3 regions of the Streptomyces sp. NBC_00250 genome follow, and region 1 is predicted to be linked to each of the others. Evidence: riboswitches for the same ligand, from Rfam matches in the RefSeq annotation. Region 1 holds a riboswitch; each other region holds the start of a gene.
The links. A riboswitch is a leader RNA that binds a small molecule or an ion and turns the genes downstream of it on or off. The one in region 1 is predicted to bind cyclic di-AMP.
Positions count from the first base shown of each region.

Region 2: it holds a riboswitch for cyclic di-AMP, as region 1 does, so the genes downstream of both, OG259_RS25120 (transglycosylase family protein) here and OG259_RS34795 (C40 family peptidase) in region 1, are expected to answer to the same signal.
Region 3: it holds a riboswitch for cyclic di-AMP, as region 1 does, so the genes downstream of both, OG259_RS01445 (LysM peptidoglycan-binding domain-containing protein) here and OG259_RS34795 (C40 family peptidase) in region 1, are expected to answer to the same signal.

Region 1 covers NZ_CP108088.1:7,665,147-7,668,011, reverse strand. The annotation lists gene OG259_RS34805 (ATP-dependent Clp protease proteolytic subunit) at 20-643, shown strand; gene OG259_RS34800 (hypothetical protein) at 651-956, shown strand; cyclic di-AMP (ydaO/yuaA leader) riboswitch at 1,356-1,477, shown strand; gene OG259_RS34795 (C40 family peptidase) at 1,481-1,957, shown strand; gene OG259_RS34790 (ATP-binding protein) at 2,034-2,471, opposite strand; gene OG259_RS34785 (8-amino-7-oxononanoate synthase) at 2,634-2,865, opposite strand, start outside.
Region 2 covers NZ_CP108088.1:5,524,688-5,527,552, reverse strand. The annotation lists gene eno (phosphopyruvate hydratase) at 1-761, opposite strand, end outside; gene OG259_RS25120 (transglycosylase family protein) at 1,094-1,819, opposite strand; cyclic di-AMP (ydaO/yuaA leader) riboswitch at 1,823-1,996, opposite strand; gene OG259_RS25115 (transglycosylase family protein) at 2,255-2,865, opposite strand, start outside.
Region 3 covers NZ_CP108088.1:321,879-324,743, reverse strand. The annotation lists gene OG259_RS01450 (phosphoribosyltransferase family protein) at 1-1,212, shown strand, start outside; gene OG259_RS01445 (LysM peptidoglycan-binding domain-containing protein) at 1,206-2,078, opposite strand; cyclic di-AMP (ydaO/yuaA leader) riboswitch at 2,083-2,266, opposite strand; gene OG259_RS01440 (DUF6197 family protein) at 2,609-2,865, shown strand, end outside.

The sequences.
Region 1 (2,865 bases):
ACAGATGGAGGTACCCGCCATGGAGGCTCGCCACGTCCTGCCCGAGTTCACGGAGCGGACCAGCTACGGAACCCGGACCCTCGACCCCTACTCCAAGCTCCTCGCGTCCCGGATCGTCTTCCTCGGGACGCCGATCGACGAGACGTCGGCCAACGACGTCATCGCCCAGTTCCTCTACCTGGACCACGCGGCACCGGACCAGGACGTCTCGCTCTACATCAACTCCCCCGGCGGTTCGATCAGCGCCATGACCGCGATCTACGACACGATCCGCTCGCTCCACTGCGACGTGGAGACCACCTGCCTCGGCCAGGCCGCGTCCACCGCCGCCGTCCTGCTCGCCGCCGGCACCCCGGGCAAGCGCATGGTCCTGCCCGGCGCCCGGATCACCCTCCAGCAGCCGACCGTGGACGAGCCGGTACAGGGCCAGCTGAGCGACCTCGACCTCCAGGCCCGCGAGATCCTCCGGCTGCGCGCCCTGGTGGCCGGGATGCTCACCGAGCACACGGGGCAGGACCGGGAGCGCATCGACGCCGACCTCGACCGCCTCACCGTCCTGGACGCGTCGGCGGCGGTCTCGTACGGCCTGGTGGACCACGTGATCACGAACCGGCGCTCGGGCGCCGGCGGCACGGCGGGGTGAGCCGACCATGGTCCCCGAGCTGCCGCCGCTGCCCGCGCTGACACGCGCCGAGGGTGAACTCGTCGACGCCTACCTCGAAGTCGTCGACCTCCTCGGGAAGATCAATCCATCCAGAGGCGCGCATACCTATGGAGCACTTCGCGCCGCACAAGCCCTGGTGGGGCGGGCGGAGGCGCTCCTCCAGGCCCTGACACTCATGCATATGCGGGGCGAGAGCGAGGTGCACGCGGACACGTTGGCGCGCGCCCTCAGGGTGTTGGACGGGGAGCGCAGAGCACACCGCGTCACCGTCCCGCGAACTCGGGCGAGTTGACATTTCCGCGTGTCGTGTCGAGGCCCGGACGGCCGACACGCGCCGCAGAATCGCTCCCCCGTTCGGCGTAGTTGACGAGTCGACAAATGTGTCGGACGAGTTGCGCAACAGATGTACGCATCTGGCGGAATGGGACGTTCCGCCGCTGGTGCGAGGCTCATAGGCCAAACCTCCGAAGATCACAAAGGCTGTCTGTCCACCCGAACGGATCAGTCGTGAGGAGCCTCACATATCGCCGTTTCAGCTCGGATTTCGACCTTGGTGTGGGTCAAGATCCCTGTCGACGACAAGCCCCCGCCACCACGGCGGGGCGGTCCGGGCGGACGCCGAGTCCTGCCGCTGTCCCGGACGTCTGGTCGACAGGATTGGATCGGCAGGAGTGGAGGACCCGATTTTTACGGGACGTACGCGCTGCTTCGGCAGCGGGGCCGTCCCTTGGGGTGAAGCCGCGTCAGCGGCCGGGCATCTTCGCCAGCCCGAACCCGACAGGTCATCCTTCGCAGGCGGCTGACGAAGGGTTGCGCATGACCGCGCAGATGCACGTCCCGTCCCTGCTGTCCCGGGCCGGAGCCGTCTCGGCTCTCACCCTCGCCGCCGTCGGCGGCACGTTGTTCGCACCCGGTGCGGCGACGGAGGCCCAGGCAGCCACCACGCACGCGAACAAGGCACTGAGCGTCGCCGCGTCCAAGAAGGGAGCTCCGTACCGGTACGGGAGCACCGGACCCACGAGGTTCGACTGCTCCGGTCTGACGCTCTACGCGTACAAGAAGGCGGGCAAGTCGCTGCCCCGCACCGCGCAGCAGCAGTACAACAAGACCCGGCACATCTCCGCCTCCACCAGGCAGAAGGGGGACCTGGTCTTCTTCCACTCCGGCGGGAGGGTCTACCACGTGGGCATCTACGCCGGCAACGGCAAGGTCTGGCACTCGCCCAAGACGGGCTCCTGGGTGAAGCTCGACAGGATCTGGTCGTCGAAGGTCTACTACGGCCGCGTCCGCTGATCAGGCAGCGGTAGCGGTTCGTCCGTGAGGGGTGCGGTGGCGCCGCCGTACCCCTGACCGACAGGACAGGAGACCCCTAGCAGCTGGCCACGGGGGCGACCGTCCACGGAAGAGTGATCCAGACCGTCTTGCCGCCGTCGTCGGTCGGTGCGACGGACAGCCGACCCCCGGCCTCCGCCGCCAGGACGCGAATGATGACCATGCCCCGCCCGTTGTCCTGCTGGACGGCCGCCGGGAGGCGCCGCGGCCGGCGCGGATGGCTGTCGGTGACGCCGATGCGGAGCCGTTCCTCCCGCTCCAGACGCACGTCGACCGTGAAGGTGGGCGACTGGCCGAGGGTGTGCAGGACGGCGTTGGTGGCGAGTTCGGAGACGATCAGACGGATCGCGTCCGCGATCTCCGCGGCATCGTCGAGGCCCCAGCCGGTGAGGACGTCCGCGACGTACCGGCGGGCCGTGGGGACCGAGGCGGGATCGCTCGGCAGGGTGACGGATGCTTCCTGGTGATCTGCCATGGCGACGCTGTCCCTTTCCCGCCGGGGCGGCTGCCCCGGATTGCGCTTCGCGTCAGAGTGCCACCGATCGTGCCGCGCCGGGCGGCGTTCCACCAAGATATGTCCCCATCTGTCGCCCGAAGCGGTGAACTCTGGGGTTCCCAAACGCTCTTGGGCGTCTCGTCAGTCCTGCCGGCCGGCCGGCGCCGTGCGCAGAATCGTCGCCACCGCACGCTCGATCTGCGCGTCCGTCAGATCGGCGCGGGCGGTGAGCCGGAGCCGCGAGATGCCGTCGGGTACGGACGGCGGCCGGAAGCAGCCGACCGCCAGGCCCTGTTCGCGGCAGTCCGCCGCCCAGCGCAGCGCCGCCTCCGGGGAGGGCGCGCGCACCGAGACGACGGCCGCGTCGGGCCGC
Region 2 (2,865 bases), 2.1 Mb from region 1:
CCGTCCTTGTAGAACTCGGACGCGGCGACGTCGAGCGCGAGCGCCACGTCGGTGCCCGGGGTGTAGCCGGCCTCCTTGATGGCCTCGACGATGAGGTCCAGGGCGGCGCGGTTCGACTCCAGGTTCGGGGCGAAGCCGCCCTCGTCGCCGAGGCCGGTGGAGAGGCCCTTGCGCTTCAGCACGCCCTTGAGCGTGTGGTAGATCTCGGCACCCCAGCGCAGCGCCTCGGAGAAGGACTCCGCGCCGATCGGGGCGATCATGAACTCCTGGATGTCGACGTTGGAGTCGGCGTGCGACCCACCGTTGAGGATGTTCATCATCGGAACGGGCAGCAGGTGCGCGTTCGGGCCGCCGAGGTAGCGGAAGAGGGGGAGGTCCGAGGCCTCGGAGGCGGCGTGCGCGACGGCGAGGGAGACGCCGAGGATGGCGTTGGCGCCGAGCGAGCCCTTGTTCTCCGTGGCGTCCAGGTCGAACATGGCCTGGTCGATCAGGCGCTGCTCGGTGGCGTCGTAGCCGACGAGCTCCGGGCCGATCTGCTCGATGACGGCGAGGACGGCCTTCTCGACACCCTTGCCCAGGTAACGGTTGGGGTCACCGTCGCGAAGCTCGATGGCCTCGAAGGCACCGGTGGAGGCGCCGGACGGAACAGCAGCACGACCGGTGCTGCCGTCGTCGAGGCCGACCTCGACCTCGACCGTGGGGTTGCCTCGGGAGTCCAGGATTTCCCGGGCTACGACGACGTCGATGGACGGCACGAGCATCTCCTTTTTGGGATGTGACGCTGGATGTGACGCATGGCCGGTGCAGGGTCGCTCGGCCTTGCGACAAGAGCCTAACCGGCTCGGAGGCTCCGGCCGGCCGGGCGCCCGCCCCCTGGGACGAAAAAGGACCCAAGGGCATGCATCTCGGGACGAAGGGTCCCAGATCTACTGGACGGTAACCGCTGTCACCGTCAGGTCCTCCCGGAAGTCCCGCACAAAAGGGGGAACCCCGGCCCGACGCGCACGGGGGATGGGCGCGTCGGGCCGGGGTGGTCACCGCGGGAGGGTCGGAGGGGCCGCGTGAGCCGCCGGACTCACGCGAGCCGCCGGGCTCACTTCAGGTGAAGCTGCTGGCCCGGGTAGATGAGGTCGGCGTTCTCGACGACGTCCTTGTTCAGCTCGAAGAGCTTGGCCCAGCCGCCCTTGACGCCGTGCGCCTGGGCGATCTTGCTGAGGGTGTCACCGGCGACGACCTTGTACTCGCCGTCACCCTTCTTGACCTTCTTGCCGGTCGGGGTGGTGACCGTCTTCTTCGCGGCGGCCTTCGGCGCGGCCTGCTGCTGCGTGGCCTGCTTGGGGGCCTTGCGCTGCTCGCTGCGGGTGGTCGGCTGCTCGGCCTTCCGCTCCTGCTGCGGCTGCTGCTGGGTGCTCTGCTGCGGCGCGCTCTCGACGGCGCCGGCCGGCGAGGCGCCGGAGAGGCCCACGCCACAGGACGGCCAGGCGCCCTTGCCCTGGCCCGCGAGGACCTTCTCGGCGATGGCGATCTGCTGGGACTTCGACGCCTGGTTGGCGGTCGAGGCGTAGGCGGTGCCGCCGTACGCGGCCCAGGTGGAGGCGGAGAACTGCAGGCCGCCGTAGTAGCCGTTGCCCGTGTTGATGGACCAGTTGCCGCCGGACTCGCACGCGGCGACGGTGTCCCACTCGGAGACCGTGGCGGCCGAGGCGGTGCCCGCGGTCATCAGCGGGGCGGCGACGGCGACACCGGTGACGCCGACGAGCGTGACGACCTGGGTGGCCTTGGAGGGACGGCGGTGTTTGCCCTTACCGGAAAACAGCATGGAGATTCTCCTCACCGACGCCTGTGAGGTGAGCTGTCGGGTTCGGGCCGGAAAGTTGCCCGGCCGCGTGTCCTAGCACGCGGCTTCACCCCAAGCCGTTCACCGGCCGTCTGTCTCAACGGCCGGGACCGGCACTTACCTTGGGTCCCCCACTCCTGCCTTCGGCGCTTGCGCGACGACTGTTCCCATCGGCCGACGGCAGGATTCGGCGTTTCGGTCGACGGGGCCCGCGGTGGCGAGCGGTGACGACCGTAGACACAGACCCACCGGAAGTTCAAAGAGGCGTATTGCGGAAATAACGCCCCTACTTGCCTTCCGGTGGGGGTTGTTTGTGCAGGTGAGAGGTGACGGGAGCAAAGTTTGCGGGCGGAACACGCCAGTTGGGACGAAGAGACCCATGTCTCACTTGCCCAGAACCGGACATACGCCCCCGAATCACTCCGCCTTCTTGCTCGAACCGTTCGTCAGGTCGAGGCTCTGACCAGGAAGGATGAGGTCCGGATCGATGCCCACGGTCTGCCGGTTGGCGTCGTAGAGGGCGGTCCAGCCTCCAGGGAGTTCGTTCTCCTGTGCAATGTCGGACAGGTTGTCGCCCGGCTGCACGAGATACGAGTCCGGGTTGCCCTGACTGTCCGTTGCGTCCGATTTCTTCGAAGCGTCAGCCGCCGGGAGCTTCGCGGGCTTTTCGGCCAGCTCGTCGCCAGATGAAGCGTGTCGACCGGATTCAGTAGAAGTGTCCGGCTTGCCGCTTTCCTCCGGGGCGGCGTCACCCCGGTGCTTCCCGGTTCCGGGAGCGGCCGACGACACGTCATCGTTCGGCGCGCCGGGCGTGGTGGGCGCACCGGGCTCGGTGGGCGCCCCCGGCGTACCGGGCATACCCGGCGTAACGGACGCATCGGGCGCGCCCGGAGTGGTCGGCGTGGTCCCGTCGGTGGGAGCGGACGGGGTCCCCGGGGTCACCGACGTGACGGGAGCGGTCGGTGAGACGGGCGTGGCGGGCGCGGTGGGCGACACGGGAGCGGTCGGCGAGGCCGTCCCCGTGGCCT
Region 3 (2,865 bases), 7.3 Mb from region 1:
GTGCTCGGTCTGCCGCGTGGCGGAGTGCCGGTGGCGGCCGAGGTGGCCGACGCGCTCGACGCCCCGCTCGACATCTGTCTCGTACGAAAGCTGGGCGTGCCGACGCAGCCGGAGCTCGCGATGGGCGCGCTCGGCGAGGGTGGGGTACGGGTGGTGAACCAGCGGGTGCTCCGCGAGGCCGGGGTGGGCGCGCGGGATCTGGCCGCGGTCGAGGAGCGCGAGCACGCCGAGCTGGAGCAGCGGGCGCGCCGCTACCGGGGCAGCAGGCGGTCCGTGCCCCTCGAAGGCCGGACGGTCCTCGTCGTCGACGACGGTCTTGCCACGGGTGCGACGGCTCTGGCGGCCTGCCGGGTGGTACGCGCCAGGGGCGCCGCCCGGATCATCCTCGCGGTGCCGGTGGCGCCGAAGGGCTGGACGGCCCGGCTCGGCGGCGAGGCCGACGAAACAGTGAGTGTCCACGCGCCGGAGCTGTTCTACGCGATCGGACAGTTCTACCGGGACTTCGAGCAGACCCCGGACGCCGAGGTCCTCGCCTGCCTGGACCGGAACCGCGCCGCGCACGGCCCGGTCGTCCAGGACGCGGACGTTCGGATCCCCGTCGCCGACGGAGTCACGCTCGCCGGGCGGCTCGCGGTGCCCGAGGGCGCCACCGGCATCGTCCTGTTCGCCCACGGCAGCGGCAGCAGCCGCCACAGCCCCCGGAACCGGGCGGTCGCGACGGCGCTCAACGGGGCGGGGCTCGGAACGCTGCTGTTCGACCTGCTCACCGAGGTCGAGGCGGTCGACCGGGCGCATGTCTTCGACACCCCGCTGCTCGCCGGCAGGCTCGCCCGTGCCACGGAGTGGCTCGCCGAGCGGCCCGAGAGCGACGGCCTCCCGCTCGGCTACTTCGGCGCCAGTACGGGAGCGGCCGCCGCGCTGTGGGCCGCGGGCGACCCCGGGGCCACCGTGGCCGCCGTGGTCTCACGTGGTGGCCGACCGGACCTCGCGGCCGACCACCTGGCCCGGGTCAAGGCTCCGACGCTCCTCGTGGTCGGAGGCAGGGACGCGCTGGTCCTGGACCTCAACCGGCGGGCCGAGTCGCTGCTGCGCTGCGAGAGCAGGCTGGAGGTCGTGGAGGGCGCCACGCACCTCTTCGAGGAGCCGGGCGCCCTGGAGGAGGTGGCGGAGCTCGCCACCTCCTGGTTCACCGGGCACTTCCGGGGTCAGTAGGCCCCGTTGACGTTGTCGATGGAGCCGTAGCGGTCGGCCGCGTAGTTGCAGGCGGCGGTGATGTTGGCGACCGGGTCGAACAGGTCCATCGACGTGCCGGGCACGTGATAGGCGAGGAAGGTCGGCTCGATGACCTGGAGCAGACCCTTCGAGGGCGTGCCGGCCACGGCGTTGGAGTCCCAGAGGTTGATGGCCTGGGGGTTGCCGGAGGACTCGCGCATGATGTTGCGGTGGATCCCCTCGTACGAACCGGGGATGCCGCGCAGGGCCATGATGTCCAGCGACTGCCGGATCCAGCCGTCGAGGTTGTTCGCGTACTGGGTGGCGGCGACGGGAGCGGCCTTGACCGGCGCGGCGGCTGCGGGAGCGGCGGCGGAGGCACCCGTGCCGGTGGCGACGGCCGGGGTGGCCGTACGGCGCTCGGAGCGGCTCGCCCGTTCGGTCGTGGAAGCCTTCTTCGCCTGTGCCGGGGCGGCCTTCACGGCATCCCGACGAAGCGTCAGTTCAAGGCCCGGGTGAATAAGTGACGGATTGTCACCCACGGCGCTCTTGTTGGCCCGGTAAAGGCCCTTCCAGCCGCCCTGAATTCCCTTCTTCTGGGCGATCAGGGAAAGCGAGTCGCCACTGACGACCGTGTAGGTGCGCGCGGCGGCCGGGGCGGCGGGAGCCTTGGTGAGGGCAGTTGCGGCGACCGGAGCGGCGACGGTCTTGACGGCGATTTCCGGGGCTCCGGAAACGGGCGCGGCACCGGCCACTGCGGGGGCGAGCAGCGGGAGGGCAAGGGCGGCTCCGCCCGTACCGACCAGCGCGAGTCCGCGGGAGACGGAACGGCGACGGGGGCGGCGGTGCTTACCGTGAGCAGGCATGACGGATTCCTCTCCGGCGCCTTCGGGGTGAGCTGTCGGGTTCGGACTGGAGATGTCCGGCCGCGCGCACGCGGCTTCACCCCGAGCCGTCCCGGAATCCGGGCCGGCGTATTCGTGGGTCCCCCGCTCCTGCCGTCGGGTGAAAGGGAGGTATTTCGAGCGGTGGCAGGATTCGGCGATCCGCTCGAATGGAGGTGACCGTAGGCCAGTAATGCGACGGAGAACAAGAGGATCTGAGTCCAGGGGTCGGTGAAAGGATCACCGAATTCATGGAATTCAAGATCGACCGCGACTCCGGGGCATCGAACTTCCTTGTCCCGCAGGGCCTGCGCGGATTCTGATCACCCGGGAGTCTCCGGGAAAGTGAGTCGCATCACCACGTACTCAATGTCCGAATATGCACGGTAATTCTGTTAATGGGGGAGTGGGTGATAAAGACCCGTTCGGCCCAACGGGCACTCAAGGGCATAAGTCGCAAAACCGACATTCGTCCTGAAAGATGGAGTAACCCCGACCGAGGAGCCGCCCGGATGTCGCCCCCCACCTCCCTGCTCGACCCCGACGCCCTCGACCGTGAGGCCGCCGTCCTCTACGAGAGCGCCACCTGGCAGCGGATCGTCACGGACTGGGCCGAGCCGCCGACGACCGCACCCGCCGCGGAGGGCTGGCGGGACCTGCTCTCCGTGCCGGTGGACCGGCTCGTCGCCGAGGCGCTCGAAGCCCTCCCACCGCCCCTCCCCGCCGAGCGCCGGCTACCCGGCAGGATCGGCGCCGTCCTGCCCGACCG